4 regions of the Streptomyces sp. NPDC006283 genome follow, and region 2 is predicted to be linked to each of the others. Evidence: riboswitches for the same ligand, from Rfam matches in the RefSeq annotation. Region 2 holds a riboswitch; each other region holds the start of a gene.
What was found. A riboswitch is a leader RNA that binds a small molecule or an ion and turns the genes downstream of it on or off. The one in region 2 is predicted to bind cyclic di-AMP.
Positions count from the first base shown of each region.

Region 1 (7,707 bases), on a different contig from region 2:
GATCACCGCCGCGTGCCGGTCGCTGCAGCCCCGACTCGATGCCCGAGCCGATCAGCAGGTGAGTACACACAGGGGCCGGCGGAACGAGGTGGTGCCGAGGGTGTCGCCGGTCCACAGATAGGTGACGGTCACCCAGCCGTTGTCGTCCAGGCCGACGTTGTAGAAGGTGCCGTCGGCGAGATCGATGCCCGCCGGGTTGCGGACTTCGCGGCCGAACTCGTCGTGTCCGCCGTTGTAACCGTCCTCGTACGCGGCCTGCGCCTCCGGCCTGCCGCGGGGGAGGTCCTTGAAGGTCTCCCGTACGGAGGGCGGGTTCCAATGGTCGTCGTGGGTGTTCCACGGTCCCACGTCCCACACCGGCGCCGTCTCGCACCGCGCGGGGCCGCAGACGCGTACCGAGTACTCGTCGCTGCCCTTGGGGGACAGCCCGCGGCGGGAGGGCAGGGCGACGAAGTGGTCGTCCGGCCGGATCACATGCCCGTTGGCGGTGGTGTGGCCGACCAGTCCCTCGCGGGTCGCGTAGACGCGTGCCGTGTACGGTGCGGCGGCCGCCGTGTCGGGCGTGGCCGTCGCCTCGGAGTACGCGGTGAGGCGCAGGCCCAGCACAGTGGGGTTCGCGCCGCCCGGACCGCCCTGGAGGACGAGCCGTGCCTGCACGGAGGTGACCGTGCGCGGGAGTTCGGCCGGTGCGCCGGAGCCGGCCTCCCGCCATTCGGTCCAGGGGCCGCTGCCGGTACGGCCGCGGACGTCGACGGCCACCCACGTTCCCGTGGGCAGCTCGGCCTCGACGTCCGCCGCGACGCGGTTGACGCCGTGGTCCAGCTCGCGCACTGCCAGTACGGCCGACGCCTGGGCGCGTCCGGTGCCCGCGGAGGCGGGTTCGAGGTCGCTGTCGCGGATGCGTAGCGTCCCGTCCGGGTGATGGCTGACGTTGGAGTCGTCGGCGGTGTCGCCGCCGAGGTCCACGTCCCACGTCACGCCCGGCCGGTCCTCGGCGGACAAGAACGAACCTGCGGGCGGGGGCGAACCTGCGGGTGGGGGCGAACCAGCCGGACCGGCGGACGCGGCTCCCGAGCCCAGTGCCAGTGCGGTGCACACCAGCAGCGACACCCCGCAGACCGGCAACCGCCGTCTTCCGTACTTCCCGGTGCGGCTCGTGGCGGTTTCTCGGATGCCGCGCATGGGTCGGTTCCCTTCGCCGTAGGGGGTGCGGTCGCGGTGGGCTCGCTCGCGAGCTTGATCAAGGGCAGGATGACTCGTCACGTTCCCGAGGTCCCACAGCCTCTCCGGCTCGGCGTGTCCCGTCCGGGCCGTCCCCGCTGCCGAACCGCCGACCGTCGCGCTCTTTCCTTCAGGAGCGGGTTTGCAGAAGGCAGGGGCCGACGGGCGGCGGCTTCAGCCGAATGCCATCACGGCTTAATTCAGGGCCTGGGTTAAGTCGCGCGGTCGAAAGGCTCAAGAGGTGAGCGGGGACCGGCCGGCGCCGCGGACCGAGCGCGCTCCCGGGCGAGGCTCCGTGGCGGCGCCTCGTGCCGTCCGACGTCCCGGTCACCGCTGGTCCGGGCGGCCGGTGAGTGGGACGCTGTGGGGGAAGGTGTCTGCCCGACGGAACGCGGGAGGACCCGATGGGGCGTGATGTCCCGGCGCTCGTCTTCACCCGTGACGATCGCCGCCGGTACCGGGACAAGATGCAGACGTGCCTCGACACGTTCGCGACGATGCTGAGCGAGGCGCGTTTCGAGTCGGAGCGGCCACAGGTGGGTCTCGAGATCGAAATCAACCTGGTGGACGCCGCCGGGGAGCCGGCGATGAAGAACACCGATGTGCTCGAAGCCATCGCGGACCCCGCGTGGGACAGCGAGCTGGGCCGGTTCAACCTGGAGATCAACATCCCGCCGCGGACACTGACCGCCGGCGGCCCCGACGCCTGGGAGCAGGAGATCCGGGACGCCCTGAACCACGCCGAGCAGCGGGCCCGTGACGTCGGGGCCCATCTGGCCATGATCGGCATTCTGCCGACCCTGCGGCAGCGGGACGTGGGCGAGGCCGCGCTTTCGGAGAACCCGCGCTATCGGCTGCTCAACGAGCAGGTCTTCGCGGCCCGCGGCGAGGATCTGCGGATCGCCGTGGACGGGGTGGAAAAGCTGCGTACCTACGCCGACACGATCACCCCCGAGGCCGCCTGCACCAGTACGCAGTTCCACCTGCAGGTCTCGCCGAGCGAGTTCCCCGCCTACTGGAACGCCGCGCAGGCGATCGCCGGGATCCAGGTCGCGCTGGCAGCGAATTCGCCGTTCCTCTTCGGCAAGGAGCTGTGGCGCGAGACCCGGATCCCTCTGTTCGAGCAGGCGACCGACACCCGTCCCGAGGAGATCAAGGTGCAGGGGGTGCGGCCGCGCGTGTGGTTCGGCGAGCGGTGGATCACAAGCGTCTTTGATCTCTTCGAGGAGAACGTCCGCTACTTCCCCGCCCTGCTGCCCCTGTGCGACGACGAGAACCCGCGGGAGAAGCTCGACGGCGGGGACACCCCGGAACTGGCCGAGCTGACTTTGCACAACGGCACCATCTACCGGTGGAACCGCCCCGTCTATGCCGTCTCCCATGGCAGACCGCACCTGCGGGTCGAGAACCGCGTCCTCCCCGCCGGCCCGACCGTCGCCGACACCCTCGCGAACGGCGCCTTCTACTACGGGCTGACCCGCGCACTGGTCGACGAGGAGCGGCCGATCTGGTCCCGGATGTCGTTCCAGGCCGCCGAGGACAATCTGCACGCCGCGGCGCGGCACGGTATCGACGCGGGCCTGTACTGGCCGGGTATGGGCGAGGTGCCGGTGGCCGAGCTCGTACTGAGGCGTCTGCTGCCCATGGCCCATCGCGGTCTCGAGCTCTCCGGCATGGACGCGGCGTGGCGGGAGCCGCTGCTGGGGATCATCGAACAGCGCTGTGTCACCGGGCGCAACGGCGCGGTCTGGCAGGCGGAGATGTACCACCACATCGACGCCACGAGCCGCGTCGACCACCATGAGGCGCTTCGGCTCATGACGCAGCAGTACATCGACTACATGCATCTGAACGCGCCGGCGCACACCTGGCCCGTGGACTGAGTGCTCCTTGCTCGCCCGTATGGGGGCGGAGTGATCCGCCCGGCAATGTGCATTTATGTCTGGTATGGAGACTTTCTCCTGCGCTGCGCTGTAAGTCGAATTGCCATGCATTCTCGCTAGTTGAAGCTGTTTGTGGGTTTTGGGGGAACCTCGGGGGTTGCCCCGATCCCCCGTGATGTCGGTCACCTGGTCCGCTCTGTGCGGATAACGCCGTACGGGTCAGTTCCCTTCCGCGAGAAGGAATTTGAGCCATTTGACGCGGCACTGACAACGTGAATTACCCATCAGGGAGAGACGTCCGCTTTGTGATGTGAAATTCGGGACTTGTTCCGCCGGGATCCTCTCGCTTAACGTCACCGTCAATCCGGATGGACCGCCGAATCCTGCCGCCGTCCGGTACACCGCACCCACTCACGTACGGCAGGAGCGGGGGAACCAGGTAAGCCGCCGATCCGGAATACCGGAACGGCTCGGGGTGAAGTCGCCACAGATGCGACCGGGCATCTCCAGCCCGAACCCGACAGCTCACCTCGCAGGCGACGGAGAGGAATCCGCCATGCCCGCAAAGGGTAAGCACCGTCGTCCCAAGTCCCGTTCACTCACCCGCGGATTCGTCGCAGCGGGCACGGGCGGCGCCGCACTCGCCCTCCCGCTCATGGGCACCACCGCTGCTCAGGCGGCACCGGCCGCGCTGCCCGCGGCCGCGGAGAAGACCGTCGCGCCGGCCACCGTGGCCGCCGCCGCCCAGAAGTCCAAGGTCACCACCTATTCCGTGGTCGCGGGTGACTCCCTTTCCAAGATCGCCGCCAAGTATTCTCTGAGCGGTGGCTGGAAGGAGCTCTTCAACGACAACCGGAGGGCCATCGGCCACGATCCGGCGCTGATTCACCCCGGTCTCGAGCTCACGATCGGCGCAAAGTCCCCGGCCAAGGAAAAGGCCGCGCCCAAGAAGGCCGACCGGACCGCCGCGACCGACCGCGCGGACCGCTCGGAGCGGAAGAGCGCGCCGGCTGCCAAGCCCGCCACCTACGCGAACAACCTCGACGGCTGGATCAAGGAATCGCTCGCCATCATGGCCCAGCACGGCATTCCGGGAAGCTACGAGGGAATTCACCGCAACATCATGCGTGAGTCCTCCGGCAACCCGCAGGCCATCAACAACTGGGACATCAACGCCATCAACGGCACGCCCTCGAAGGGCCTGCTGCAGGTCATCCAGCCGACCTTCGACGCCTACCACGTCCCCGGCACGGCCAACGACCTGTACGACCCGGTCGCCAACATCACGGCCGCGTGCAACTACGCCGCCGACCGCTACGGTTCCATCGACAACGTGAACGGCCCCTACTGACGGGACCGTTGCGACGGCCGACAGGCCGCAGCATCTCATCGCCGGGCCGGAGCCCGGGGCGTCCGGCGGCGCCCCGGTCTCCGGCCCTTGGCCGTGCCCGGCGCTCAGCCCCGCACGGCCACATGGAACGAGGACAGCCACAACACCACGGCCGCCCCTGCCCCCACCACAACACGCACGCTCTCATCCGTCGACCCGGCCAGGGCGACCGCGGTGCCGACGACCGCGACGACCGTCAGCAGAACGGCCGTCCACGTGTACTGCCACTGATCGAAGAGACGCGCCAGCGGAAAGAAGTGCAGACCCACCACGAGGCAGATCCCCGGCGGGATCAGCTCGGCGTGGCCCGTCGCGTTCGAAGCGGCGATCACCGCGAAGATCGCGACGACCTCGACGGCGTTCACGAGGCCGACCCCGCGGTTCCACTTCTCCGGCAGCCGCACCGTGCGGCGCGCGGGTCCCGCGGCGCCCCGGAACGCAACAACAACGGCCGCGACGGTCAGCGCGGCGCCCACACCGCCGACGGCGACGGAAACAGTCGTCGATGCGAGCCCGGAACCGGCCGCGCAGGCCCACACCAGGGCGAACACCGCGAGAACCACGGCCCCCCGGCGGCGCAGCTGCTGAGTGAGTACCAGGCACTCCGTGTCGGTGGTCATGGCCGGAGGCTACAGCGATCGTCCGCCGTGTGACCGGCAGTTGGCCGACCGGCTGCGAGCACGGGATGAGTATGAGGACCGGACGGTCTGAGTACACGCCCGGATCCGCCGGCACCCCGCCACTGGTCGAACGCTGCCGCGCGGCCGGCACCGCGGTCCGCGCCCGGCCGCGAGGTCACACTCCAGGGGCGTGGCGCACTCGGTGATCCAGTTATCGCCAGAGGGTGGCGCGGGCGCGGAGGTCGATCGGTCGACCGCATTGGTCTCGTACAGGTTCGTCGTCCATACTGCCCGCCGTGGAGCAGCAGATAGATCCGAAGACGAAGATCGAAATCGGCGTGGGGACGGATCCGGCGTACATCCCGGGACTCACGGCGCCCGCGCCTGCCGCCAAGGGCGGGGAGGAGGGGAAGAAGAGGGCCGAGGAGACCGCGCCCGAAGACGAGACCGCGTCCGAGGCCGAGGCCGAGACCGGGACCGACGCCGAGGGTGACGAGCCCCTGGCGGCGGTCGGCGGGACGCCCGCCGAGGAGTCGGACGCCGAGCCCGCCGGTGACGACGCCGCCGACGGGCCCGTCTTCGAGGTCCGCGACCGCCGCGGGTCGATCACCGCCGACCGCAGCGGCATCCGCTTCACCCTGGACGACCAGGAGGCGGACTTCCACTGGGACGAGATCGGCGCCGTCGAGGTGAAGCCGGCCCGCTTCGGACGCCGGTTCACGGTCACCGTCCATGTCGCGGCCAACCGCTGGTTCAACGCCGACGTCGAAGCGCCCGCCAGGAGCCGTCTGAGTGAGTGGACGGCGGAGCTCGACGCGGTCCTCGACGCCTACTTCGAAGAGTCCTGACCGCCGGCGGACCACGTCTGGGCGGGGCGACACAAGCTCGCCCAGGCGTGGTTTGCGCCATTTTGGGCGTTCTGCCGCATAGCTTCGGGTTATGACAAAGCGACAAACGACCGTCCTCGGCTGCACGGCTCTGCTCGTCGTGTCCGGCCTCGGCGCCTCCGCCCCCGCCCATGCCTCCGTCACACACCAGGTACGGCCCGGCCAGTCGATCCAGGCTGCCGTGAACGCCGCACAGCCCGGCGACACGATCAACATCGCCGCCGGCACCTACAAGGAAAGCGTCCGCATTACCAAGCCCCGTCTGACCCTCCAGGGGGCGGGCGCACGGACGGTGATCAAGCCGGCGGCCAAGCCCGCCAAGACCGACTCCTGCGCTGCGGCCGGCAACGGGATCTGCGTCCTCGGCACCAAGGTGCAGCCGCTCGAAAAGGTCAGGATCCGCTCGCTGCGGCTCAGCGGCTTCGCCAAGAACGGCATCTGGGCCGCCTGGACCGACCGGCTGACGGTGCGCCACGTCACCTCGGAGGACAACGGGACCTGGGGCATCGCGCAGGAGCGGTCCACCCGTTCGGAGCTGCAGCAGAACGTCGTCCGCCGCAACGGAGACGCAGGCATCTTCGTGGCGAACACCGTCAGCGAGGAGGCAGGTGCCACCGACACCAAGGGAACGGTCGTCAGCGGCAACATCATGAGCGGCAACCGGATCGGCGCGACCGTCCGCCGCGTGCGGAACCTGACGCTGCAGGGCAACGAGATCACCCGGAACTGCGCCGGCGCATTCCTCGTCGGCGACGAGACGGTGCCCCGCGCGGGCGCGCTGACGGTCCGTTTCAACCACATCTACAAGAACAACAAGCACTGCGACGCCACCGCACGGCTGCCCGAGATCCAGGGCACGGGAATCGTCCTCACCGGCACGGAGGACACCCTGGTCGAAGCGAACCTGGTCCGTGACCACGTGGGCTCGGCACCGATGTCCGGCGGCATCGTCCTGTTCAAGAGCATCGTGGGCGCCGCCGGCACCGACAACGTCATCCGGCACAACCTGGTGACGGGCAACAGCAAGGCGGACCTGGCCAACAGGGACACCAAGGGCACCGGAAACATCTTCGCCGAGAACATGTGCCGGGCCTCCGAGCCCGCGGGCCTGTGCTGACCGACCGGACGGAGGCCACCGGCCCTGCCCACTCACGAAAGACTGAGACCGCATGACCACTGCAAGCGCAACACCTCAGACCGCCATGCGGCTGAGGGAGCTCGTCTTCGGTGCCGCCTGTGCCGCGGCCGTACGCGCGGCGGCCCGGCTGGGCGTCGCGGACGCCCTCGGCGACGCACCGGCGACCGCGGAGGAGCTCGCGGCACAACTGAAGGCCAACCCGAGGGCGTTGCGGCGGATGCTGCGCGCGCTGACCTGCTACGGGATCTTCGCCGAGGAGGACGGCAGGTTCGTCCACACCGACATGTCCCGGATGCTGCGAGAGGACGACCCGCACAGCCTCAAGTACATCGCCCTGTGGTGCACCGAGCCCTGGACCTGGGACGCCTGGCCGCTCCTCGACGACGCGGTCAGGACCGGCCGCAGTGTCTTCGGCGGCCTGTACGGCAAGGAGTTCTTCGACTACCTGCACGAGGACGCCCACGAGTCGGCCCATGTCTTCAACCGGGCCATGACCACCTCCAGCATGCAGTCGGCGCGGGACGTCGCCGAACTGCTCGACCTGGAAGGGGTCAAGACCGTCGCGGAC
Region 1 covers NZ_JBEXRZ010000003.1:100,068-107,774, forward strand. Annotated here, with positions in the region: gene ABZ070_RS01640 (hypothetical protein) at 52-978, opposite strand; gene ABZ070_RS01645 (glutamate--cysteine ligase) at 1,626-3,104, shown strand; cyclic di-AMP (ydaO/yuaA leader) riboswitch at 3,469-3,656, shown strand; gene ABZ070_RS01650 (LysM peptidoglycan-binding domain-containing protein) at 3,661-4,455, shown strand; gene ABZ070_RS01655 (hypothetical protein) at 4,560-5,114, opposite strand; gene ABZ070_RS01660 (hypothetical protein) at 5,411-5,962, shown strand; gene ABZ070_RS01665 (right-handed parallel beta-helix repeat-containing protein) at 6,054-7,118, shown strand; gene ABZ070_RS01670 (methyltransferase) at 7,171-7,707, shown strand, end outside.
Region 1: it holds a riboswitch for cyclic di-AMP, as region 2 does, so the genes downstream of both, ABZ070_RS01650 (LysM peptidoglycan-binding domain-containing protein) here and ABZ070_RS12675 (LysM peptidoglycan-binding domain-containing M23 family metallopeptidase) in region 2, are expected to answer to the same signal.

Region 2 (7,707 bases):
CGGCCCGGTTCGCGGGCAGTGAGACCACCGCCGGCCGGACGTTCGTCTTCGACACCCCCGATCTTGTCTCCGCGCTGGCGGGCGCCGGCTACCGCACGGTGTGCATCGGCGGTGTCGGGTTCTTCAACAATCAGGGGCCGCTCGGGTCCGTGCTGCCCGGCCTGTTCCAGGAGAGCCACTGGGAACCGGAGTTCGGTGTCGCGTCGCCCACGTCCTTCGAGGCGCAGGTGGCGCGCGCCGAGCAGGTCGTGGCCGCCCTTCCGCGCGACCGCAGACTGTTCCTGTTCGTCAACGTCCCTTCGCTGCACCAGCCCAACTGGTTCCATCAGCCCGGCGCGAGCCGCGCCGCCGGAGACTCGCGCGAGACGCACGCGGCGGCGCTCGAGTACGTGGACCGCCACATCGGCCGACTGTTCACCGCCGCTAGCAGCCGCCGCCGGTGCTTCGCGATCGTCTGCTCCGACCACGGAACCGCCTACGGCGACGGCGGGTTCACCGGCCACCGCCTCGGTCACGAGGCCGTATGGACCGTCCCCTATGCCCACTTCTTCCTCGAGGCCTCCGCATGAGCACCCCCGCCGCGCACCCCAGCCCGCGCCCGTACCAGAGCTACGTCTACGCCTACCCGCACAAGACCGCCTACCGCCCGCTCGGCGAAGACCGGCCGACACTGCGCAAGCTGTGGGCGAACGAGCGCAAGGACGCGCTCTCGCTGTATGTGCACATACCGTTCTGCGAGGTCCGGTGCGGCTTCTGCAATCTCTTCACCCGGATCGGCGCTCCTGACGAGCTGACCGGGCGCTATCTGGATGCCCTCGACCGCCAGGCCGGTGCCGTGCGAGACGCCCTGGGGGACGACGCCCCGGTGCGTTTCGCGGCGGCCGCGTTCGGCGGCGGAACGCCGACCTTCCTGACGGCCCAGGAGCTCGAGCGGCTCTGCGGCATCGCCGAGAAGCGGATGGGCGCGGACCTCGGGGCGGTGCCGCTCTCCGTCGAGACGTCTCCCGCGACGGCGACCCCGGACCGGCTCGCGGTCCTCGCCGGGCGCGGCACGACCCGGATCAGCATCGGCGTGCAGAGTTTCGTCGACGCGGAGGCGAGGGCCGCCGTGCGCCCGCAGCGCCGAGCCGACGTCGAGGCCGCCCTCGGCCACATCCGGGACTCCGGCATCCCCGTCCTCAACATCGATCTGATCTACGGCATCGACGGCCAGACCGAGCGGACCTGGCTCTCCTCCCTCGACGCAGCCCTCGCGTGGCAGCCGGAGGAGCTGTATCTCTACCCGTTGTACGTGCGTCCACTGACCGGACTCGGCAGGCTGGGCGATGCGGCGGGGACCGCGGCCGGTGAGCCGACAGGTGACTGGGCGAGGGACACGGCCGGTGACGCTGCCTGGGACGAGCAGCGGCTGCGGCTGTACCGCACGGGCCGCGACCATCTGCTCGCCCGCGGGTACGAGCAGGTGTCGATGCGCATGTTCCGCCGCGCGGGCGCCCCGCCTGCCGCCGCCGACGACTACGCATGCCAGACGGACGGCATGATCGGCCTTGGCTGCGGCGCCCGTTCCTACACCTCGGCTCTGCACTACTCGTTCGACTACGCCGTCGACATGCGGGAGATACGCGGGATCATCGACGGCTACACCCGGAGCGAGGACTTCTCGCGGGCCGAGGTGGGCCGGTACGTCGACGCGGACGAGGCACGGCGCCGGCATCTGCTCCAGTCCCTGCTGCAGGCGGAAGGGATGGACGTGGCCGGCTACCGCGAGCGGTTCGGCGCGGACCCGGCCGACCACTTCCGTACGGAGCTGGAGCGGTTCGACGCCCGCGGCTGGCTCGACGGCGCGGCGGCGCCGGACCGGCTGCGGCTGACGGCCGAGGGGCTCGCCCACTCGGACGCGCTGGGCCCTGAGCTGTTCTCGCCCGCGGTGCGCGCCGCCATGGCCGCGTACGAGCTGAAGTGAGCCCGTCCATGGACCTGACGATCCTTTACCGCGGTCCCCTCGCGTCCTGCGACTACGACTGTCCCTACTGCCCGTTCGCCAAGCGCCGGGACAGCCGGGAGCAACTACGCGCCGACCGCGCGGCGCTGGAGCGCTTCACGGCGTGGGCGGCTGCGCAGAGCGACGACCGTCTGTCGGTCCTGTTCACCCCGTGGGGTGAGGGCCTCGTCCGGTCCTGGTACCGGCAGGCCATGATCGAGCTGTCGCACGTGCCGCACGTCCGAAGGGTCGCCATCCAGACCAACCTGAGCTGCCGCACCGACTGGCTGTCCGCCGCGGACCCGGCGAAGCTCGCCCTGTGGTGCACGTATCACCCCGATCAGACACCGTATGACCGTTTCATCGACAAATGCCGGGATCTCAGCCGGAGGGGGATCCGGTTCAGTGTGGGGATCGTCGGCTTCCCCGGCCACCTGGAGCAGGGGCGCCGACTGCGCGCGGACCTGCCCGAGCACGTCTACCTGTGGGTGAACGCGCCCGAGGGCCAGAAGCTCTCGGACGCCGAGGCGGACGCCTGGACCGAGCTCGACCCACTGTTCCCCTACAGCCGTCATCCGCATCGCTCGGCGGGCCTCCCGTGCCGTACGGGCGAGTCGGTGATCTCGGTGGACGGCGAGGGGACCGTTCGCCGGTGCCACTTCGTGCCGGCCGAGCTCGGCGATCTGTACGACGGCTCGTACCGCCGGGCGTTGCGCCCCCGCGCCTGCCCGATCGCCGCCTGCGACTGCCACATCGGCTATGTCCACCTGGAGACGCTCCCGCTGTACGACGTCTTCGCGGGCGGTGTCCTCGAACGCATCCCCTCAGCGCTCCCCGCGCAGGAACCTTCCGCACAGGAGCCTTCCGCACACGAGCCTCCCGCGCAGGAGCTTCCCGCGCGGGAGCGCACCCTGCCTCAGAGCGGGAGCAGGTCGGGGCGCTTGGCCTCCACGTGATCGCCGGAGCTCTCGCCGCGCAGCCGCCGTCCGATCCAGGGGGCCAGGTGTTCGCGCGCCCACTGGATGTCGTCGCGGCGCACCTCGAACGCCCCGCGCGGGGGCAGCGGCGGCCAGGGCTGGTCCGGGTCCGCAGGGACCTCGAGACCGAGCACCTGCGCGGCACGCAGGGCGACCCGGGTGTGGCCTTCGGGCGACAGGTGCAGCCGGTCCGCGTCCCAAGCCCGCCGGTCCTGGACGGACTTGAGCGACCACAGGTCGAGCACCGGGCAGTCGTACCGGTCCGCGATGGCCCGCACATGTGCCGTGTACGTGGCGATCCTGCCGCGCAGGTGACGCAGAACCGGCACGTCGCGGGTGTCGAAGCCGGTGGTCACCATGACGGTGCCCACCGAGCGCGCGAGGTCGGCGACGGCCCGTTCGAAGCGCTCGGCGACGGCGTCCGGGTCGGAGCCGGGCCTGATGATGTCGTTGCCGCCGGCGCAGAAGGTCACCAGGTCGGGCGCGAGTTCTTTGGCCCTCGGCACCTGCTCCTCGACGATCTGGTCGAGGAGACGCCCGCGTACGGCGAGGTTGGCGTACCTGAAGGTGTGTTCCGGCCTGCGGTCGGCGAGCAGAACCGCGAAACGGTCCGCCCAGCCGACGTATCTCCCGTCGGGCCCCGGGTCCCCCACGCCCTCGGTGAAGCTGTCACCGATCGCCGCGTACGACCCGAATGCGTTACTGATCTCTGTTCTCGAATCGTCTGCCACGGGAGCACATCTTTCCTTTACGGATGTGACCTACGCGACCGTAAGGAGGGGTTGACGCGGGGTGATCTTTGCCACCGGTCAAGATTCGGCCAATCCGGAATACGCGGAAGCCCCCGCTCCGCGTTGTGCGTGGCAGGGGCTTGCCGACGTGGACCGCCGGCCGGTGCTTGCAGCACCGCAGGCGAACGCCATGTCAGATCACCTGGGGCCCAGGGCGATCGGACGGGTCGGAGGGGTCAGAGGGAGACGCCGTGCTCCCGGAGGTAGGCCAGCGGGTCGATGTCGGAACCGTAGCTCGGGCCGGTACGGATCTCGAAGTGCAGGTGCGGGCCGGAGGAGTTGCCCGTGGATCCGGAGAGGCCGATCTGCTGACCACCGGATACGGACTGACCGCTGGAGACGCCCAGCGAGGAGAGGTGGGCGTACTGGGAGTAGGTGCCGTCCGTGTGCTGGATGACGACCTCATTGCCGTACGCGCCGCTCCAGCCGGCGGAGACGACAGTGCCCGCACCGACGGCCTTCACGGGGGTGCCGGAGGAGGCGGCGAAGTCGACACCGGTGTGGTAACCGCTGGACCACATGGCGCCGGAGGCGCGGTACTGCGTGGTGACGCCCGCGTCGACCGGGGCGGAGAAGCCGGACGCCGGGGCGGAGGCCTCCTTCGCGGGAGCCTCCTTGGCGGGAGCCTCGGCCTGCGGCGCGGCGGGCCGCGAGTCGTCACGCGAGGGACGGGTCTGCGACTCGGAGCGGGGCTCGGGGTCGTTCTTGACCTTGGACTTGGCGCCGATCGTCAGCTCGAGACCCGGGTGGATCAGCGCGGGGTCGGCGCCTATGGCCCGGCGGTTGTCGTTGAAGAGCTGCTTCCAGCCGCCGCGGACGTTCTGCTCCTCGGCGATCTTCGACAGGTAGTCGCCGGCAACGACGGTGTACGTCTTCGGGGCCTTGCCGGCGCCCTGAAGGGCTGCGGCCTCGACGGCGGCGGGGGCCGCGGCGGCGGTCTTCTCCGGAGCGGCGGCCGGAGCCGCCGCGGGTGCGGCATTGGCCGAGGTGGCGCCGAACAGGGGCAGCGCGATGGCGGCGCCACCCGTACCGGCGACGACGAAGCCACGGGTGATCGGGTTGGTCTTGGGACGGCGGTGCTTACCCTTTGCGGGCATGGCGCTTTCCTCTCCGGCGCCTGCGAGGTGAGCTGTCGGGTTCGGGCTGGAGATGCCCGGTCGTGAACGTGCACGACTTCACCCCAAGCCGTCCGAATTGACCGGAATCGGCGTACTACCTGGGTCCCCCGCTCCTGCCACACGTGGATGGGTTCGAATTCCGGTCGGCGGCAGGATGAGGCGGTCCGTCCGGATTGAGCGTGACCGTAGGCGAGTCGGGCAGTCCCGGACAAGCCACGATTTTCCCCGATCAATGACGAGGCCGATATCAACAGGGATTTCCCGGTCACCCTCCGTGGGCAACGGGGTATCAATTCCCTTGCCGAGAAGGGAATTCACGCGCCGGACGCGGCCACAGAACGTCACAGATATGACGCTGCTCACGGAGCACGGCCCATCTCCCCTGCTTACGGGGCACGTTATGCCGAAACAATCAATTCGGACAGAACATGCATTTAGCCACCTAATCCCGCACTTGCCGCAACGCGCTCACGCCCCCACCTCCCACCCCCCACAAAAGGAACGAGAATGTGACGCCGGCCACGACGACGGGAAGGCCGAGGTCACTTCCCTGCACCGCTGACCGAAATGCACTCATTCGATGCAGATGCGTCATTTCGCCCCGCCGATGCCGGGGCATCCCTTCACAGAGCCGCGCAAGCCCGCACATCACCCCCCGTGCGGACCGCCGGGGTCACGCCCCCGGGGAAATCTGCCTGCGGCCGTCAACACCATTGGTTCATGGCCGAGATGAGTGCCTCATGAACGGGTGTCGTATGGTCGGAGCCGCGCCATCGTCGGCGACCAGCGCCGACGGCAGTACCTGAAGGAGTCCTCGTGACGCAGCAGCTGCCGCAGGCCCCCTCGACCGAGCCGGAGCTGACCGGCGTCCGCAACTTCCGGGACGTGGGCGGACTGCCGACCGTGGACGGGCGGCGGGTGCGGCACGGCCGACTGTTCCGCAGCGGACACCTGGCGCACGCGACGGCGAGCGACGCGGCGTTCCTCACGACCCTGGGACTCCACACGATCTTCGACTTCCGCAACGCCGCCGACCAGCGGCTGGAGGGCCCGGACGTCGAGCTGCCCGGTGTGCGCAATGTGAATCTGCCGCTGAGCGACCCGGCCGACGGTGCCGAGTTCTGGAAGATGGTCCGGGACGGCAACCTCGATCAGCTCAAGGCCATCCTCGACGACGGCAAGGGCGCCGGGCGGATGATCGCCTCGTACCGCATGATCATCAAGGAGCGGACGGCCGAGCACAGCCAGGTGCTGCACGCCCTGGCCGAGGACAGCGTCCCGGCCTTGATGCACTGCGCCGCCGGCAAGGACCGCGCCGGGCTGTCGATCGCCGTGTCACTGCTGGCCGTCGGCGTGGAGCGGGACGCGATCGAGGCCGACTACCTCAAGTCCAACGACCCGCACCGCCGCTACAAGGTCCGGCGCACCGACAGCTCCCCCGCCGGAATGTCCCCCGAGGTCTTGGAGCTGCTCAGCCCGCTCTTCGACGCCCGCGCCGAGTACCTGGCCGCGGCCTTCGACGCGATCGAGGAGAACTGGGGCACACCGGAGCGGTACCTCACCGAGGGCCTCAAGCTCTCCCCCCAGACCCGCGAGCGGCTGCGCACACGACTTCTCGAAGAGGGCTGAGGCACCGGATCACTGGCTCTGGCCGCCCACCAGGAACAGCAGGTAGAGGAATCCGGCGATGACGTGGCCCGCGATCAGATAGAGGAAGAGCCGGATCACCAGTCCTCGGGGGAACCGCTCCTCGTTGGAGCTCTCGCCGCCCGTGGCGCGTCGGTCCAGTGGGTCGTGGGACATGTTGTTCGTTCGCCTTCCTTACCGGTCAGAGGTGGGGTGCAGTTCCGGACTCTGCAGCAGCGTGTGCACGAACAGCAGCTCGGCCCCCTCGGGGCCGGCGGCGGCGATGCGGTGCGGGGTGAGCGAGTCGAAGTGCGCGCTGTCTCCGGGAGCCAGGTCGTACACCGTCTCGCCGAGGGTGAGCCGCAGCCGTCCCTCCACGACATGGAGCCACTCCTCGCCGGGATGCACGCGTTCCAGATCGCCCTGGACGCCGTACGGCACCGTCATCCGCAGGGCCTGCATCGCCCGGCCGGGGGCGCCGGCCCGTCGGTAGTGCCAACCGTCGGCCGCCGCGGGTTCGCGGCGGGCGCGGACGACCGGGTCCTTCTCCGGCGGCTGCTCGCCGAGGAGCTCCGCCACGGTCGTACCGTAGATCCGAGCAAGGGCGAGCAGCATCGGCAGCGACGGGTGCCGCCGGCCGGTCTCGAGTCGGGAGAGGTGGGCAGGTGACAGCCCCGCCCGCTGGGCGGCCGACTCGAGGGTGAGCCCGCGGCGGCGGCGCAGTTCGCGCAGCCGGGGCGCCATCTCGGGCAGCTCGTCGTGCGCCGGCTCGACGGTGGTGGTCATGCCTCCATTGCGCCAGAGTCCTGCCTCTGAGGCAAATTTCTTGCCTCAGAGGCAAACGGCCCCCGTCGGCCCGGCTCAGCGGTTCGCGACGGCCTGCTTCACGAGCGTCTTGCCGAAGTCCCACATCAGACCGCCGCCACCGTGGGCGTCGTCCATCACGGCTTCGAACGCCGTCATGAATCGGTCGACCTCGCGTTCGCCGATGATCAGCGGTGGAATCAGCTTGATCACTTCCATGTGGTCCCCGGACACCTGCGTGAGAATCCGGTGCCGCTGCATCAGCGGCACCACCACCATCTGCGCGAACAACCCCTTGCGAGCGGCCTGCAGCACCGTCCAGCGGCTGCGCAGCTTGATCGACTCCGGGCGGCCGAACTCGATGCCGATCATCAGGCCGCGTCCCCGTACGGCGTGCAGCAGCTCGTAGC
Region 2 covers NZ_JBEXRZ010000045.1:28,745-36,451, reverse strand. Annotated here, with positions in the region: gene ABZ070_RS12695 (STM4013/SEN3800 family hydrolase) at 1-569, shown strand, start outside; gene ABZ070_RS12690 (STM4012 family radical SAM protein) at 566-1,963, shown strand; gene ABZ070_RS12685 (STM4011 family radical SAM protein) at 1,972-2,937, shown strand; gene ABZ070_RS12680 (SGNH/GDSL hydrolase family protein) at 2,898-3,689, opposite strand; gene ABZ070_RS12675 (LysM peptidoglycan-binding domain-containing M23 family metallopeptidase) at 3,926-4,846, opposite strand; cyclic di-AMP (ydaO/yuaA leader) riboswitch at 4,851-5,010, opposite strand; gene ABZ070_RS12670 (tyrosine-protein phosphatase) at 5,684-6,496, shown strand; gene ABZ070_RS12665 (DUF6126 family protein) at 6,506-6,670, opposite strand; gene ABZ070_RS12660 (helix-turn-helix domain-containing protein) at 6,689-7,279, opposite strand; gene ABZ070_RS12655 (aspartate aminotransferase family protein) at 7,355-7,707, opposite strand, start outside.

Region 3 (7,707 bases), on a different contig from region 2:
CGCACCACGCGCACGAGGCGAACGACGCCTACGAGACGAGCGATCCGTACGCGACGAACGAGGCGTACGAAAGCGCCTACTCCTTCGAGGCCGAGCCGGACACCGCCGCCCCGGCGGACGTCGAGGCCGGTCACGAGGCCGACCACGAGGCGCAGTCCGCGACCGAGCTCCTCACCGTGGAGAGCGGCGACGAGCCGGAACACGACGAGCTCAGCCAGACCATGACCGCCATGCCGGTCCCCCCCGTCACCCCCCGTCCGGTCCGCCGCAGCGGCGGTAGCCGCGGCCGCCGCCGTACGCCCGCCAAGCGCTCGGCGCTCCTGACCGTCGCCGTACCCTCCGCCTGCGTGATGGGCGTCGCCGGCGTCGCCGCCGCGTCCGTCAGCGGTCTCGGCAGCGGCAGCGAGACGCAGGACGGCCGGAGCAACGTCGCGGCCGCCGACCCGGCTTCCGTCGAGCCGGTCGCCGCCAACAACGCCATGGACACCCAGCTCGCCGCGCTCAGCGCCGACGCCCGTGACTTCGGTGACCGCGCCTCCCGCACGCAGGAACGCCTCGACCTCAAGGCGCGCCAGGCAGCGGAGAAGAAGAAACGCGAGGAGGAGGCCGCTCGCCGCGAGGCGCTGCGCCCCAAGTTCGTGATGCCGGTGAAGCAGGACGGGCTCAGCGCCTACTACGGCCAGTCCGGTGTCAACTGGATGTCCCTGCACAGCGGTATCGACTTCCCCGTCCAGTACGGCACCGAGGTCATGGCCGCGACGGACGGCACCGTCCGCACGCAGTGGAACAGCGCCTACGGCAACATGGCCATCGTGACCGCGGCCGACGGCACCGAGACCTGGTACTGCCACCTCAGCAGCACCAAGATCCGCAGCGGCTCGGTGAAGGCAGGCGACGTCATCGCATACTCGGGCAACTCGGGCAACTCCACCGGCCCGCACCTGCACTTCGAGGTCCGGCCCGGCGGCGGAGCGGCCATCGACCCGCTGCCGTGGCTCCGCAGCCACGGCATAGAGCCCACATAGGCCGCCTCCGCACCACGTGACCGACAAGAACCGGGCCCCCGCGGGGGCCCGGTTCTGTCACAGCTTCTCGCAACCGTCAGAGCTTCTCGACCGGCGCGTACCTCAGCAGCAGCCGCTTGGGCTTCTCGTCCCCGAAGTCGATCGTCGCCTGCGCCTCGGAGCCGGAGCCGGTCACCCCCACCACGGTCCCGAGCCCGAACTGGTCGTGGGTGACCCGGTCGCCGACCGCCAGCGAGATCACCGGCTTGTCGCCCGTACGCCGTGTGGCGAAGCCCGATGCGCCGCCGCGCGAGCGGGACGACGACAGGGACGACGCGATACCCGAGGTCGGCCCCGCGGGCGCGGCCATCGGTCCCGTCCGCTTCCAGGTCAGATGCTGGCCGGGAATCTCCTCGAGGAAGCGCGACGGCGGGTTGTACGAAGGCTGGCCCCATGCGCTGCGCATCGTCGACCGGGTCAGATAGAGCCGCTCACGGGCGCGGGTGATGCCGACGTACGCCAGGCGCCGCTCCTCCTCCAGCTCCTTCGTCTGCCCCAGCGCCCGCATGTGCGGGAAGACGCCGTCCTCCATGCCGGTCAGGAACACGACGGGGAACTCGAGACCCTTCGCGGTGTGCAGGGTCATCAGCGTGATGACGCCGGTGCCCTCGTCGTCCTCGTCGGGGATCTGGTCGGAGTCGGCGACGAGCGCCACCTTCTCGAGGAACTCGGCGAGCGTCCCCGCACCTTCTTCCTCGTCGCGCTCCTGCTCGAACTCGAGCGCCACCGCCGCCAGTTCCTGGAGATTCTCGATGCGGGTCTCGTCCTGCGGGTCCGTGGACGCCTGGAGCTCGGCGAGGTAGCCGGTCCGCTCCAGTACGGCTTCCAGTACGACGGCCGGGCCGGCGCCCGAGTCGGCGATCGTGCGCAGCTCCTCCATCAGCACGTTGAACCGCTTGACCGCGTTCGCCGAGCGGGCCGCCATGCCGTACGCCTCGTCGACGCGACGCAGCGCCTGCGGGAAGGTGATCTTCTCCCGCAGCGCGAGAGCGTCGATCATCGCCTCCGCGCGTTCGCCGATACCGCGCTTGGGCACATTGAGGATGCGGCGCAGCGGGACGTTGTCCTCGGGGTTCGCGAGGACACGCAGGTACGCGAGTACGTCGCGGACCTCCTTGCGCTCGTAGAAGCGCACTCCGCCGACGACCTTGTAGGGCAGACCGACGCGGATGAAGATCTCTTCGAAGACACGCGACTGGGCGTTCGTCCGGTAGAAGACGGCGACGTCGCCGGCCTTCGCCTCGCCCGCGTCCGTGAGCCGGTCGATCTCGTCGGCGACGAACTGCGCCTCGTCGTGCTCGGTGTCCGCGACGTAGCCGGTGATCTGGGCGCCGGCGCCCGCGTTGGTCCACAGGTTCTTGGGGCGGCGGGACTCGTTGCGCTCGATGACGGCGTTGGCGGCGGAGAGGATCGTCTGGGTGGAGCGGTAGTTCTGCTCCAGCAGGATCGTCGTCGCGTCCGGATAGTCCTCCTCGAACTGGAGGATGTTGCGGATGGTCGCGCCGCGGAAGGCGTAGATCGACTGGTCGGCGTCACCGACGACGCACAGCTCGGCCGGGGCCAGGTCCTCGTACCCCTTGCCGACCAGCTCGCGCACGAGCGTGTACTGAGCGTGGTTGGTGTCCTGGTACTCGTCGACGAGGACGTGCCGGAACCTCCGCTGGTAGTGCTCGGCGACATCCGGGAACGCCTGGAGCAGGTGGACGGTGGTCATGATGATGTCGTCGAAGTCCAGGGCGTTGGCCTCGCGCAGCCGCGCCTGGTACATCCGGTACGCCTCTGCAAGCGTCTTCTCGAATCCGTCCTGGGCCTGGTCGGCGAAGGTCTCCTCGTCGATCAGCTCGTTCTTCAGGTTCGAGATCTTGGCGCTGAAGGACTTCGGCGGGAACTTCTTCGGGTCGAGATCCAGATCACGGCAGACCAGCGACATCAGCCGCTTGGAGTCCGCCGCGTCGTAGATCGAGAACGACGACGTGAAGCCCAGCTTCTTCGACTCGCGGCGCAGAATCCGGACGCAGGCGCTGTGGAAGGTCATGACCCACATCGCATTGGCGCGCGGGCCGACCAGCTGCTCGACGCGCTCCTTCATCTCGCCGGCGGCCTTGTTGGTGAAGGTGATCGCCAGTATCTGGCCGGGGTGGACATGCCGCGTGCCCAGCAGATGCGCGATGCGATGGGTGAGGACCCGGGTCTTGCCGGAACCGGCGCCGGCCACGATGAGCAGCGGTGACCCTGTGTGCACGACGGCCGCACGCTGCTGTTCGTTCAGTCCCTCGAGCAGGGCGGCGGGGTCCACGACAGGGCGCGGGGCGCCGTCGCGGTAGTACCCGTCGCGGGCCGGGGGCACGTCGAACGCGCCCTGGAAGAGATCGTCCGGAAGCTGCTCCGGAGCCGATTCCTCGGGCGGCGGCGGTTGCTCGTCCCCGTCGGGCTGGAGGTCCGCCAGGAAGCTGTCGTCAAAGAGGCTGCTCATCGCTTAACGAGTCTAGGCGGCCGGACCGACAGCCCGTGGCCGCATCGGGGACACGGGCGGGACACGGTATGTGACGGGACGCATCCGTCGCGCCACAGCGGCCCGGCCGATGAGCCGCCCGCGGAAAAAGGTCACGAAAATGTATCGGACATATCGAACATCAACCTTCACAGCGCACACACGAGTTGGCTAGCGTGCTCGACCAGGCGGCCCGTACCCCCCTGGCGAACCACGCCGAACGGGCGGCCTGCGCCGAATCCGGGCTCCCGTCACAGGAGTTCGGAACCGGGGACCCACCATGCACAACCGGGGTGAATCGGACCGCGCACCACTCGGTCCGTAGGGCGTCTTCCGTTCCGCCCGAACCCGACAGCTAACCCGGTAGGCGGTCCACGGAAGAAGGAGATGCCGGCCTTGGCGTCGCATCGCAAGCCCCGCAGCCGAACCGCAAAGTCCTCCCCCGCCGTCGGGTTCACGACGGCAGCACTCGCCGGTGTGACGCTGCTCTCCACACAGAGCGCCACCGCCGCGCCCTCCGACCCGAAGCCCAGCATCGAAGAGGTGCAGAAGAAGGTCGACGACCTGTACCGGCAGGCGGGCAGCGCCACCCAGGAGTTCAACAAGGCCAAGGAAGCCACGGCGGAGAAGCGCGCCGAGGTGGACCAGCTGCTCGACGACGCGGCCAAGCGCACCGAGAAGCTGAACGAGTCCCGCCGCGCCCTCGGCAACTACGCGGCCGCCCAGTACCGCACAGGCGCCGTCACCCCCACCGCCGCGCTGATGTTCGCGGACAGCCCGCAGGCGTACTTCGACCAGACGCAGCTGATGGATCGCATGACGGACCAACAGCGCAGGGCCGTCACCGAGTACGAGACCGAGCGGGCGGCGGCTGCCAAGCAGCGCGCGGAGGCGACGAAGAGCCTCGAGTCCCTCACCGACTCCCAGGAGTCCCTGCGCACCAGCAAGCAGACCGTGCAAACCAAACTCGCCGAGGCACGCACGCTGCTGTCGAAGCTGACGGCCGAGGAGAAGGCACGGCTCGCCGCGATCGAGCGGAAGAAGGAAGAGGAGGCGCGCCGCAAGGCCGAGGCGAAGGCGAAGGCCGAGGCGGCGGCACGCGCCGAAGCGGAGGCGGAACGGCAGCGGCAGGAGCGCGAGACCACCCCGGGCGGGGACACCGGCACGGGCACCGGGACCGGCACCGGCACCGGCACGGACGGCGGCACGTACGCGGCGAAGGCCGACAAGGTCCTCGCCTTCGCCCGCAACCAGATCGGCAAGCCGTACGTCTGGGGCGCCACGGGACCCAGCTCGTTCGACTGCTCCGGCCTCACCCAGGCCGCCTGGAAGGCCGCCGGCGTGGACCTGCCGCGCACCACCTGGGACCAGGTGAAGGTGGGCTCCCGTGTGGAGACGGCCGATCTGCTCCCCGGCGACCTGGTCTTCTTCTACGACGACATCAGCCACGTGGGCATATACATCGGCGACGGCAAGATGATCCACGCCCCCAAGCCGGGCGCGAACGTCCGCGAGGAGTCGATCTACTACATGCCGATCTACGGCAGCGTCCGCCCCGCCTGACGGGCGCCGGCAGGCGACACGACGAACGGATGCCCGGGCGGCTCGGCCGCCCGGGCATCGGCATGTCCGCCGCGTCAGCCCGCACCGCCATTCAGGTCGGGTCCGGGCCGCCCCTCAGGCCCGGAGGGGACCGTCGCTCAGGTCCAGAGCGTGGCGATGAAGATGTTGACCACGGTCAGACCGCCGACCGCGCCGAACAGCGCCTTGTCGACCCTCTCCTCGTCCCGCTTCACGTACACCAGGCCGAGGATCACGACCAGGACCGCCAGTTTGATGCCGATCTTGAGGTTGTTCACGCTCTGGTCGTCCGCCTGGTTCAGACCCACCAACGCCACACCCGTGACCAGCATGGTCAGCGCGCCGTGCAGCATCGGCGCGTTGAAGCGGGCCGTGCCGTCGCGCATCGCCTTCATCTGGGTCAGGAACCCGCCCAGCAGGGAGGCGATGCCGATGATGTGCAGTGCCACGAAGACATTGATGAGTACGTCCATGGCCGGACTCTAACCGCCGCCTTACCACTGCCCGTCGAGCAGGTGGGCAGGTTCGGTCGCATCGGTCGGCCGAGTACCGGAATGCGGGCCGGCGTCGCCGATGCGGCGTTCAGGAACCGATCCCGAATATCCATCTTCGGAAATTTGAGGACCTTCCGCCCCGCCCCCGTGACCGCCGGGTTTAGCGTCCTGCCCCAGGTGGCCGACTCCCCACCCGCCGTCGTGCAGCCGGACGGCACTCGGCCGCCACCGCCGAGGATCCGGCGGCGGACCGCTCCCCTGTGCGGCCCGCCGCCGGACCCGAAGGACGGCCCCGCCCCTGAGGGACGGGCCGTCAGGGACGGCGGCAGGCCGACGGAAGGACGTGGAAGCCCTCGTGGCAGCGCACCGCAGATCCAGGCAGCATCCGCTCACCGGGCCGGCCGTTCGTACCGCGGCCACCTTCGCGCTCGCCGGAGCGGCGACCACCACCGCGTTCGGCGGCACAGGGCATGCCGAGCCCCGTCCGACCGCCGCACAGATCAAGGCACGGGTCGACAGGCTGTACCAGGAGGCGGAGGCCGCCACCGAGAAGTACAACGGCACCAAGGAGCAGGTGGAGAGCGCCCGGAGATCGCTGGACTCGCTGCGCGACGAGTCGGCCCGCAGGACCGAGCGCCTGAACACCTCCCGCAACGCCCTCGGTTCCATCGCCACCGCCCAGTACCGGGGCGGTGGCCTGGATCCCGCCCTGCAGCTGGCGCTCACCTCCGACCCGGACGAGTACCTGGAACGAGCGGCCCGCGCCGAGCGCGTCGGCGCGGGCCACGCGTCGGCGATCGCCGGTGTGCACCGGCAGCTGATGGAGCTCGCACGGCTGAAGGCAGAGGCCAGCGAACGGATGACCGCGCTGGAGACCCGCCGGGCCGAACTGGCCCGCCACAAGGCCACCGTCCGGGAGAAGCTCACGGCCGCCGAGAGCCTGCTGTCCGAGCTGACGGCCGAGCAGCGCACCGCCTACAACGGCGGCGGCCCGGCGGACGCCCCCGCGCGCGCCGACCGCTCGAGCACGCCTCGCGGCCCGCTGCAGGCGCCGAGCAGCCGGGCCGCCCAGGCCATCGCCTACGCCTACGGAGCGCTCGGCAAACCGTACGTGTGGGGGGCGACGGGGCCCGGTGCATTCGACTGCTCCGGCCTCACCCAGGCCGCCTGGCGTTCCGCGGGCGTCTCCCTGCCCCGCACGACATACACCCAGATCAACGCGGGCCGACGGGTCTCCCGTGCCCAACTCGCGCCGGGCGACCTGGTGTTCTTCTACTCGGGCGTCTCGCATGTCGGCCTCTACATCGGCGGCGGCCGGATGATCCACGCGCCGCGCCCCGGTGCCCCGGTCCGTGTCGCGCCGATCGACCAGATGCCGTTCGCGGGAGCGACACGCCCCGCGTAGCAGCCCCGGACGCGGTCCGAAACCCGGTTGCCCGGGCACTGGGCGGGTGTCACCATCCCGAAGTCCGTCCCGATGCCCGACCGGCAGGAGCTGTACGTGGACCTCGACGTCCAGAACTACGTGCGCGCGCTCGCACTCCGCTCGCCGAGCCACGTTCGCGTCGGCCCCTTCACGGTGCGCTACAACGCCGACTGGCCTATTCCGCCCGTCAATTACGCCGTCCCCGACCCGGGTGCGAGCCCGACCACCGACGACATCAAGGCGCTGATCGAGGTGTTCAGGGAACGGGACCGGCTGCCGCGCCTGGAGTTCCTGCCGTCCTGCTCGCCCGATGTCGAACCCGCCCTGCGGGAGGCCGGTTTCACCGTCGAGCGCCGCGCTCCGCTGCTCGCCTGCACGCCCGAGTCGCTCGTGACGCCCTCCCCGGCACCGGGCATCACCTGCACCGTGCTGTCCGACGAGGCCGGTTACCGCGCCGCGGCAGGCGTGCAGCATGAGGCCTACGGCATGGCGGGCGAGCCGATGGAGGGCGCGATCGGCGGACTCCGCAGCGTCACGGAAGGCGGCGGCGTGGCAGCGCTCGGCACGGACGAGAGGGACGGCACCCCGGTCGCCGCCGGCAGCTGCTCCATCCCGATCGACGGCCTCAGCGAGCTGACCGGTCTCGGGGTC
Region 3 covers NZ_JBEXRZ010000076.1:6,323-14,029, reverse strand. Annotated here, with positions in the region: gene ABZ070_RS17770 (M23 family metallopeptidase) at 1-1,025, shown strand, start outside; gene pcrA (DNA helicase PcrA) at 1,102-3,537, opposite strand; cyclic di-AMP (ydaO/yuaA leader) riboswitch at 3,778-3,941, shown strand; gene ABZ070_RS17760 (C40 family peptidase) at 3,943-5,118, shown strand; gene ABZ070_RS17755 (hypothetical protein) at 5,256-5,609, opposite strand; gene ABZ070_RS17750 (NlpC/P60 family protein) at 5,986-7,035, shown strand; gene ABZ070_RS17745 (GNAT family N-acetyltransferase) at 7,108-7,707, shown strand, end outside.
Region 3: it holds a riboswitch for cyclic di-AMP, as region 2 does, so the genes downstream of both, ABZ070_RS17760 (C40 family peptidase) here and ABZ070_RS12675 (LysM peptidoglycan-binding domain-containing M23 family metallopeptidase) in region 2, are expected to answer to the same signal.

Region 4 (7,707 bases), on a different contig from region 2:
CCGACGCCGCGCACCCGCAGCTGTCGTATCTGCGCGAGGCGGGCATCGCCGTGGAGCAAGCCGCGCCGAGCGCGCAGGAGCTCGTGGACGCCTGCGCCGACGGACGTACGGTCGTGGTGCTCGCCTCCGGCGAGGGCGACCGGGCCCTGACCGACGGCCTGGCCCGCCTCGGCGGCTCGGGCCGGGTGCAGATGCCGGACCTGGAGCTGCTGCCGGGCGCGTACGACCTGCCGGGCGCCCGGCTGCTGGACCTGATCGAGGTCATGGACCGTATCCGGCGCGAATGCCCCTGGTCGTCGCAGCAGACCCACAAGGGCCTCGCCAAATACGGCATCGAGGAGGCGTACGAACTCGTCGAGGCCATCGAGGACGGCGACCGGGACGAGCTGCGCGAGGAACTGGGTGACGTCCTGCTTCAGGTCGTCTTCCACGCGCGCATCGCGCAGGAGGACCCGGACGAGCCGTTCTCGGTCGACGACGTGGCGGGCACGATCGTCGAGAAGCTGATCCACCGCCACCCGCACGTCTTCGGGGACGAGACCGCCTCGACGCCGGAGGAGGTCAAGGCCCACTGGCTGCGCACCAAGGCGGTCGAGAAGCAGCGCGAGTCGGTCACCGACGGTGTGCCCCTCGGGCAGCCGGGTCTGGCGCTCGCGGCGAAGCTGGCGTCCCGGGTCCGCACGGCGGGCCTCGGCGTCGACCTCCCGTCCGGCGCGGGCGTCGGCCACGAGCTTCTCGCCCTCGCCGTACGCGCGGAGGCGGACGGCGTCGACCCCGAGGCCGCGCTGCGGGCCGCCGCACGCGTCTACCGGGACGCGATCCGAGCGGCGGAGGGGCACACCGGCGCGGCCGGTAACGTCGAGGGGTGAACGACCCGAACAGCGCCCCTGAACTCTTCACCTGGGAGTTCGCGACCGACCCCTACCCCGCCTACGCCTGGCTGCGCGAGCACTCGCCCGTGCACCGGACCGTGCTGCCCAGCGGGGTCGAGGCGTGGCTGGTGACCCGGTACGCCGACGCCCGGCAGGCACTGGCCGACCAGCGCCTGTCGAAGAACCCCGCGCATCACGACGAGCCGGCGCACGCCAAGGGGAAGACTGGTATCCCCGGCGAGCGCAAGGCAGAGCTGATGACGCATCTGCTGAACATCGACCCGCCCGACCACACCCGGCTGCGCCGTCTCGTCTCCAAGGCGTTCACACCGCGCAGGGTGGCCGAGTTCGCGCCGCGGGTGCAGGAGCTGACGGACCAGCTCATCGACGCCATCCTCGACAAGCAGCACGGGGCGGGAAAGGGGGAGGCGGACCTCATCCACGAGTTCGCCTTTCCGCTTCCCATCTACGCCATCTGCGACATGCTCGGCGTCCCCCGCGAGGACCAGGACGACTTCCGCGACTGGGCGGGCATGATGATCCGCCACGGCGGCGGGCCGCGCGGCGGAGTGGCCCGCTCCGTGAAGAAGATGCGCGGCTATCTCGCGGAGCTGATCCACCGCAAGCGCCAGGAGCCCGGTGACGACCTCATCTCCGGTCTCATCAAGGCCTCCGACCACGGCGAGCACCTGACCGAGAACGAGGCCGCCGCGATGGCCTTCATCCTTCTCTTCGCCGGCTTCGAGACCACCGTCAACCTCATCGGCAACGGGGTGTACGCGCTGCTGCGCAACCCCGGCCAGCGTGAGCGCCTCCAGGCGTCGCTCGCCGCCGGCGAGAGCGAGCTGCTCGCGACCGGGGTCGAGGAACTGCTGCGCTACGACGGGCCGGTGGAGCTCGCGACCTGGCGGTTCGCCACGGAGCCGCTCACCGTCGGCGGGCAGCGGATCGCGTCGGGCGACCCCGTACTCGTCGTCCTCGCGGCCGCCGACCGCGATCCGGAACGCTTCGACGAACCGGACACCCTCGACCTGGCGCGGAGCGACAACCAGCATCTGGGGTACGGGCACGGCATCCACTACTGCCTCGGCGCGCCGCTCGCCCGTCTCGAGGGGCAGACGGCTCTCGCCACGCTGCTCCGCAGAATGCCGGACTTGCGGCTTGCGGGCGATCCGGCCGATCTGCGGTGGCGCGGTGGGCTCATTATGCGTGGATTGCGCACTCTGCCCGTTGAGTTCACGCCTCAAACAAACTGACGATCTGTCAATTCTGTGACTTTCACGTGATCTCCGCTGCATCGACTTGTGACTCACGTTCGAATGCGGCTACGTTCACCGACGACTCGGCAGGCATCAGCAGGCCGCACAGTCCACAGCTGTCACGCGAAAGGCAACCGCATGCTCTCCGGGAACGGACGACACCGCCGACCCCGCCAGGCTCCGGCCCTCATTGTCGCGGCAGGGGTGACCGGTTCCGCCATCGCCATTCCGCTGCTCGGTGCGGGCTCGGCGTCCGCGGCAGAAGCGAACGTGTGGGATCGCGTCGCGGAGTGCGAGAGCGGCGGGGCCTGGAGCGCCGACTTCGGCAACGGTTTCTACGGCGGGCTGCAGTTCTCGCAGGAGACCTGGGAGACGTACGGCGGTACGGCGTACGCGCCGACCGCCGACCTCGCGAGCCGTTCCCAGCAGATAGCGGTCGCGGAGAAGGTGGTCGCCGATCAGGGCCCGCAGGCGTGGCCCGCCTGTGGCCCGCTCGCCGGGCTGACGGGCGACAGTGCCGACACCGGTGTCGACCCGGGCCTCCTGCCGCTGCCGGGGCAGAGCGACGCGCCCGCCGACGAGCCGTCGACGGGCCCCTCCGAATCGACTGAGCCGGCCGAATCCGAGAACACTTCGGACTCTTCGGGCGAGGCCGACAAGGAGGACCGTGCGGGCACGGCCGAGCCGTCGGGTGACGTCACCGGGCAGCCGGCCCCGAAGGATGGCGACGCGACCGACCCTGCCGGGACGGGCACTTCCGACGCCTCGGAAGGTGCCACCGGGGCGGACCCGGCCGACGATGCCGCCGGCGGCTCCGGCAAGCACCGCGGCGAGCCGGCCGACGACGAGACGGAAAGCGGCGATACAGGCGAAGCGCGTGAAACCGGTCGCCATGCCTCACGGGGTGACGATTCCGCCCGTAACGGCGTGGACGAGGCAAACGGCCCCGGTGCGTACACCGTTCAGCCCGGCGACAACCTGTGCGACATCGCTGCCGAGCGGAAGGTCCCCGGTGGGTGGCCGGCGCTCTACGAGGCCAACGAGACGATCGTCGGGTCCGACCCCGATCTCATCCTGCCTGGTCAGCAGCTCGACCTGGGTCTGAAGTAGGGTCAGTTCGGCGGGGTGATTCGCGGCTCTATGTCCGTTCTGTTCCAGTGAGACAAGCGTCTCTTTGCGGCAACTGGCCCCCATCGTCCCCCGATTCCGGCCACTTTGCCCCTCACCTGTAAAAACGGACACACTCCGGCAGTTGAATTGGGCGATTTCTCCCCGATGTTCGTCTTTGAACATCGGGGAGCGCTGTGTTTACGGTCTGAACGCTCGCCACCGCGGGCACCGTCGACCGTCACGCCGAATCCTGCCGTCGGTCGGGGGTAACACTCGTCGCTCACAGCGCCGAAGGCAGGAGCGGGGGACCCAAGGTAAGTGCCGGTCCCGGCCGTCCGCGGAGGACGGCCGTGAACGGCTAGGGGTGGAGCCGCGCGCAAGGACGCGCGGCCGGGCACTCACAGGTCCGAACCCGACAGCTCACCTCGTAGGCGTCGGTGAGGAGAAGCTTCATGCTGCGTTCCAGCAAGGCCAAGCACCGTCGCCCCTCGAAGGCCGTCCGTATCGCCACCCTCGCCGGTGTCGCCGGTGCCGCCATCGCCGCACCGATGCTCGGCGCCACCTCCGCCTCCGCCGCGACCACCTCGGAGTGGGACGCGGTCGCCCAGTGCGAGTCCGGCGGCAACTGGTCGATCAACACGGGCAACGGGTACTACGGCGGCCTGCAGTTCTCCGCCTCGACCTGGGCCGCCTACGGAGGCACCGCGTTCGCCTCGAGTGCCGACCAGGCGTCCAAGTCGCAGCAGATCCAGATAGCCGAGAAGGTCCTCGCCGGCCAGGGCAAGGGCGCCTGGCCGCACTGCGGCGTCGGCCTGTCCAGCGCCTCGCCCGAGAGCGGCTCCACCGAGCAGTCGCAGCCCTCCGCCGAGCGCTCCGAGGTCCCCACCACCCGCTCCGAGCGCTCCGAGGCCCCCGCCCCGGCCAAGAAGGCCGAGACGGCCGCCGGCAAGGCCAAGTCCTTCAAGAAGGGCGACGGCGAGTACAAGGTCAAGGCCGGCGACACCCTGAGCTCGATCGCGGAGGCCGAGAAGGTCAAGGGCGGCTGGGAGAAGCTGTTCGAGCTGAACAAGGACATCGTCGAGAACGCCGACGTGATCCACCCGGGCCAGCAGCTCCACCTGAGCTGACCTCCCCCGGTGAGTGAGGGGCACCTCCCGCACCGACAGGGCAGGAGAGCACCCTCGTGTCTCACGGGATCCGAGCACCCCGGTCCGGCGCACCTTCCCCCGAACGCGCCGGGCCGGGGTTCGGTCCGTCCGGGGCCGGAACCGTGGACCGGGGCCGGAACCGCGGACCCGGGTCGGCCTTCCGGGGCCGGAACTGCGGCCCGCTTGCGGGTCCTCCGAGGCCGGAGAGGGGCCCAACATCGGTTACCGACAGGTAGATCCGACCCTGTTTGTCCGGTGACGAGAGTCTTGATGCCCTTTTTCGTCCCAGCGGGCGGGCATCGGCCTGCCTTTGCCCCCGGGCCGGTTAGGCTCTTGCCGCAAGGCCAAGCAGACCTCTGCACTTTTTCTCGCGTCACATCCCAGAAGGAGATGCTCGTGCCGTCCATCGACGTCGTCGTAGCCCGGGAAATCCTGGACTCCCGAGGCAACCCCACGGTCGAGGTCGAGGTTGGCCTCGACGACGGCAGCACGGGTCGTGCTGCAGTTCCGTCCGGCGCCTCCACCGGTGCGTTCGAGGCTCTCGAGCTCCGCGACGGTGACCAGAACCGCTACCAGGGCAAGGGTGTCGAGAAGGCCGTCCTCGCCGTCATCGAGCAGATCGGCCCGGAGCTCGTCGGCTACGACGCGACCGAGCAGCGCCTGATCGACCAGGCGATGTTCGACCTGGACGCCACCCCGGACAAGTCCTCCCTCGGCGCCAACGCCATCCTCGGCGTCTCCCTCGCCGTGGCGCACGCCGCCTCCGAGGCCTCGGACCTTCCGCTCTTCCGCTACCTGGGCGGCCCGAACGCGCACCTGCTGCCCGTTCCGATGATGAACATCCTGAACGGCGGCTCGCACGCCGACTCCAACGTGGACATCCAGGAGTTCATGATCGCGCCCATCGGCGCGGAGTCCTTCTCCGAGGCCCTTCGCTGGGGCACCGAGGTCTACCACACCCTCAAGAAGGTCCTGAAGGAGAAGGGGCTGTCCACCGGCCTCGGCGACGAGGGCGGCTTCGCGCCGAACCTCGACTCCAACCGCGCCGCCCTCGACCTCATCCTCGAGGCCATCAAGGAGGCCGGTTACGCCCCCGGCAAGGACATCGCGCTGGCGCTCGACGTCGCCGCCTCCGAGTTCTACAAGGACGGCTCGTACGAGTTCGAGGGCAAGTCCCGCTCGGCCGCCGAGATGACCGAGTACTACGCGGAGCTCGTCGAGTCCTACCCGCTGGTCTCCATCGAGGACCCGCTGTTCGAGGACGACTGGGCCGGCTGGAAGACCATCACCGACAAGCTCGGCTCGAAGGTGCAGCTCGTCGGCGACGACCTGTTCGTCACCAACCCCGAGCGCCTCGCCCGCGGCATCGAGGACGGCGCCGCGAACGCGCTGCTCGTCAAGGTGAACCAGATCGGTTCGCTGACCGAGACCCTCGACGCCGTCGAGCTCGCCCAGCGCAACGGCTTCAAGTGCATGATGTCCCATCGCTCCGGCGAGACCGAGGACGTCACCATCGCCGACCTGGCCGTCGCCACCAACTGCGGCCAGATCAAGACCGGTGCCCCGGCCCGCTCCGAGCGCGTCGCCAAGTACAACCAGCTGCTGCGCATCGAGGAGATCCTCGACGACGCCGCGGTGTACGCGGGTCGCTCCGCGTTCCCGCGGTTCCGCTTCGCGGACCAGTAGAGGGACCAGTAGACACAGTCGGTTCGAGGGCTGACACCCTCGCCTCCGTACGTCCCCGGCCGCGGTCCCGTACCGTGTCCGGGGACGTACGCGCGTAACGGGGAGGCGAGAGACCATGGCACGCAGGCCGCCCGGGGACCAGGACCGGTTCTCCACCTCGACCAGGCTGCGGCTGCTCGGAGAGCAGACCGCCGCCCGCGTCTACCGCTCCCAGAACCGCCGTCAGGCCCGCCGCTCCCGGCTGACCGGACGCGCCGCCTTCCTCGCCCTGGTCGTCTGCTCGATGGTCGTGGCTCTCGCCTATCCCATGCGCCAGTACGTCTCGCAGCGCGCCGAGATCGCCGAGCAGGAACGCATGATGGACGATGCCGCTGAGCGGGTGGAGCAGCTCAGGGACGAAAAGGCGCGCCTCCAGGACGACATGTACATCCGGCGGCTCGCCCGCGAGCACCTGCACTACGTGCAGCCGGGGGAGACCGGGTACACCGTGATCGACCCCGAAGCCGCGGAGGAGCAGCGCGAAGAGGACGGCGCGGCCGACCGGCCGTGGTACTCGAACGTATGGAACGGCGTGGACAGCGCCGACGGTGCCGGCGGGGCCGACCGCGAGTAGACCCGCGGCACCGGCAGGTCGGCGAACAAGCAGCGAAACAAGCAGCGAAACCAGCAGCGAACAGGCAGCGAACAAGGCAGGCATGGAAACCCCTCCTCCCACCACCGAACCCACCGAGCCCACCGACGCGGACATCGCCGCGTTCAAGGAGCAGCTCGGCCGGCCGCCGCGCGGCCTGCGCGCGATCGCGCACCGCTGCCCCTGCGGGCAGCCCGACGTCGTGGAGACCGCCCCGCGGCTGCCCGACGGCACACCGTTCCCGACGCTGTACTACCTGACGTGTCCGCGGGCAGCCTCCGCGATCGGCACGCTCGAGGCGAACGGCGTCATGAAGGAGATGACGGAACGCCTGGCGACCGACCCGGAACTCGCCGCCGCGTACCGGGCCGCGCACGAGGACTACATCACGCGACGCGACGCCATCGAGGTCCTGGAAGGCTTCCCCAGCGCGGGCGGCATGCCGGACCGGGTGAAGTGCCTGCACGTACTGGTGGGTCACTCGCTCGCGGCCGGCCCCGGGGTGAACCCGCTGGGCGACGAGGCGATCGCCATGCTGCCGGAGTGGTGGGCGAAGGGCCCCTGCGTTTCCCCCGAAGCCTGACCGCCCCCACCAGGGCCCTTGCCGACCTTCGGACCGGGGCAGGCCACCGCGTGCCGTGCGATGTCCTGCCCTTGTCCGGCAAGGGGCCGGGTGGGGATGAGAACCCATCCCGAGGAGACCCACCCCATGACGCGCGTCGCCGCCATCGACTGCGGCACCAACTCCATCCGCCTTCTGATCGCGGACGTGGAGCCTGCCACCGGAAGACTCGTCGATCTCGACCGCCGGATGACCATCGTCCGCCTCGGTCAGGGCGTGGACCGCACCGGTCGGCTCGCGCCCGACGCGCTGGAGCGGACCTTCGCGGCCTGCCGTGAGTACGCCGCAGCCATAAAGGAGCACGGCGTGCAGCGGGTCCGTTTCGTCGCGACCTCCGCCTCGCGGGACGCCGAGAACCGCGACGAGTTCGTCGGCGGCG
Region 4 covers NZ_JBEXRZ010000046.1:29,191-36,897, forward strand. Annotated here, with positions in the region: gene ABZ070_RS12850 (nucleoside triphosphate pyrophosphohydrolase) at 1-869, shown strand, start outside; gene ABZ070_RS12855 (cytochrome P450) at 866-2,128, shown strand; gene ABZ070_RS12860 (transglycosylase family protein) at 2,336-3,241, shown strand; cyclic di-AMP (ydaO/yuaA leader) riboswitch at 3,518-3,690, shown strand; gene ABZ070_RS12865 (transglycosylase family protein) at 3,694-4,368, shown strand; gene eno (phosphopyruvate hydratase) at 4,786-6,075, shown strand; gene ABZ070_RS12875 (septum formation initiator family protein) at 6,191-6,688, shown strand; gene ABZ070_RS12880 (DUF501 domain-containing protein) at 6,771-7,289, shown strand; gene ABZ070_RS12885 (Ppx/GppA phosphatase family protein) at 7,416-7,707, shown strand, end outside.
Region 4: it holds a riboswitch for cyclic di-AMP, as region 2 does, so the genes downstream of both, ABZ070_RS12865 (transglycosylase family protein) here and ABZ070_RS12675 (LysM peptidoglycan-binding domain-containing M23 family metallopeptidase) in region 2, are expected to answer to the same signal.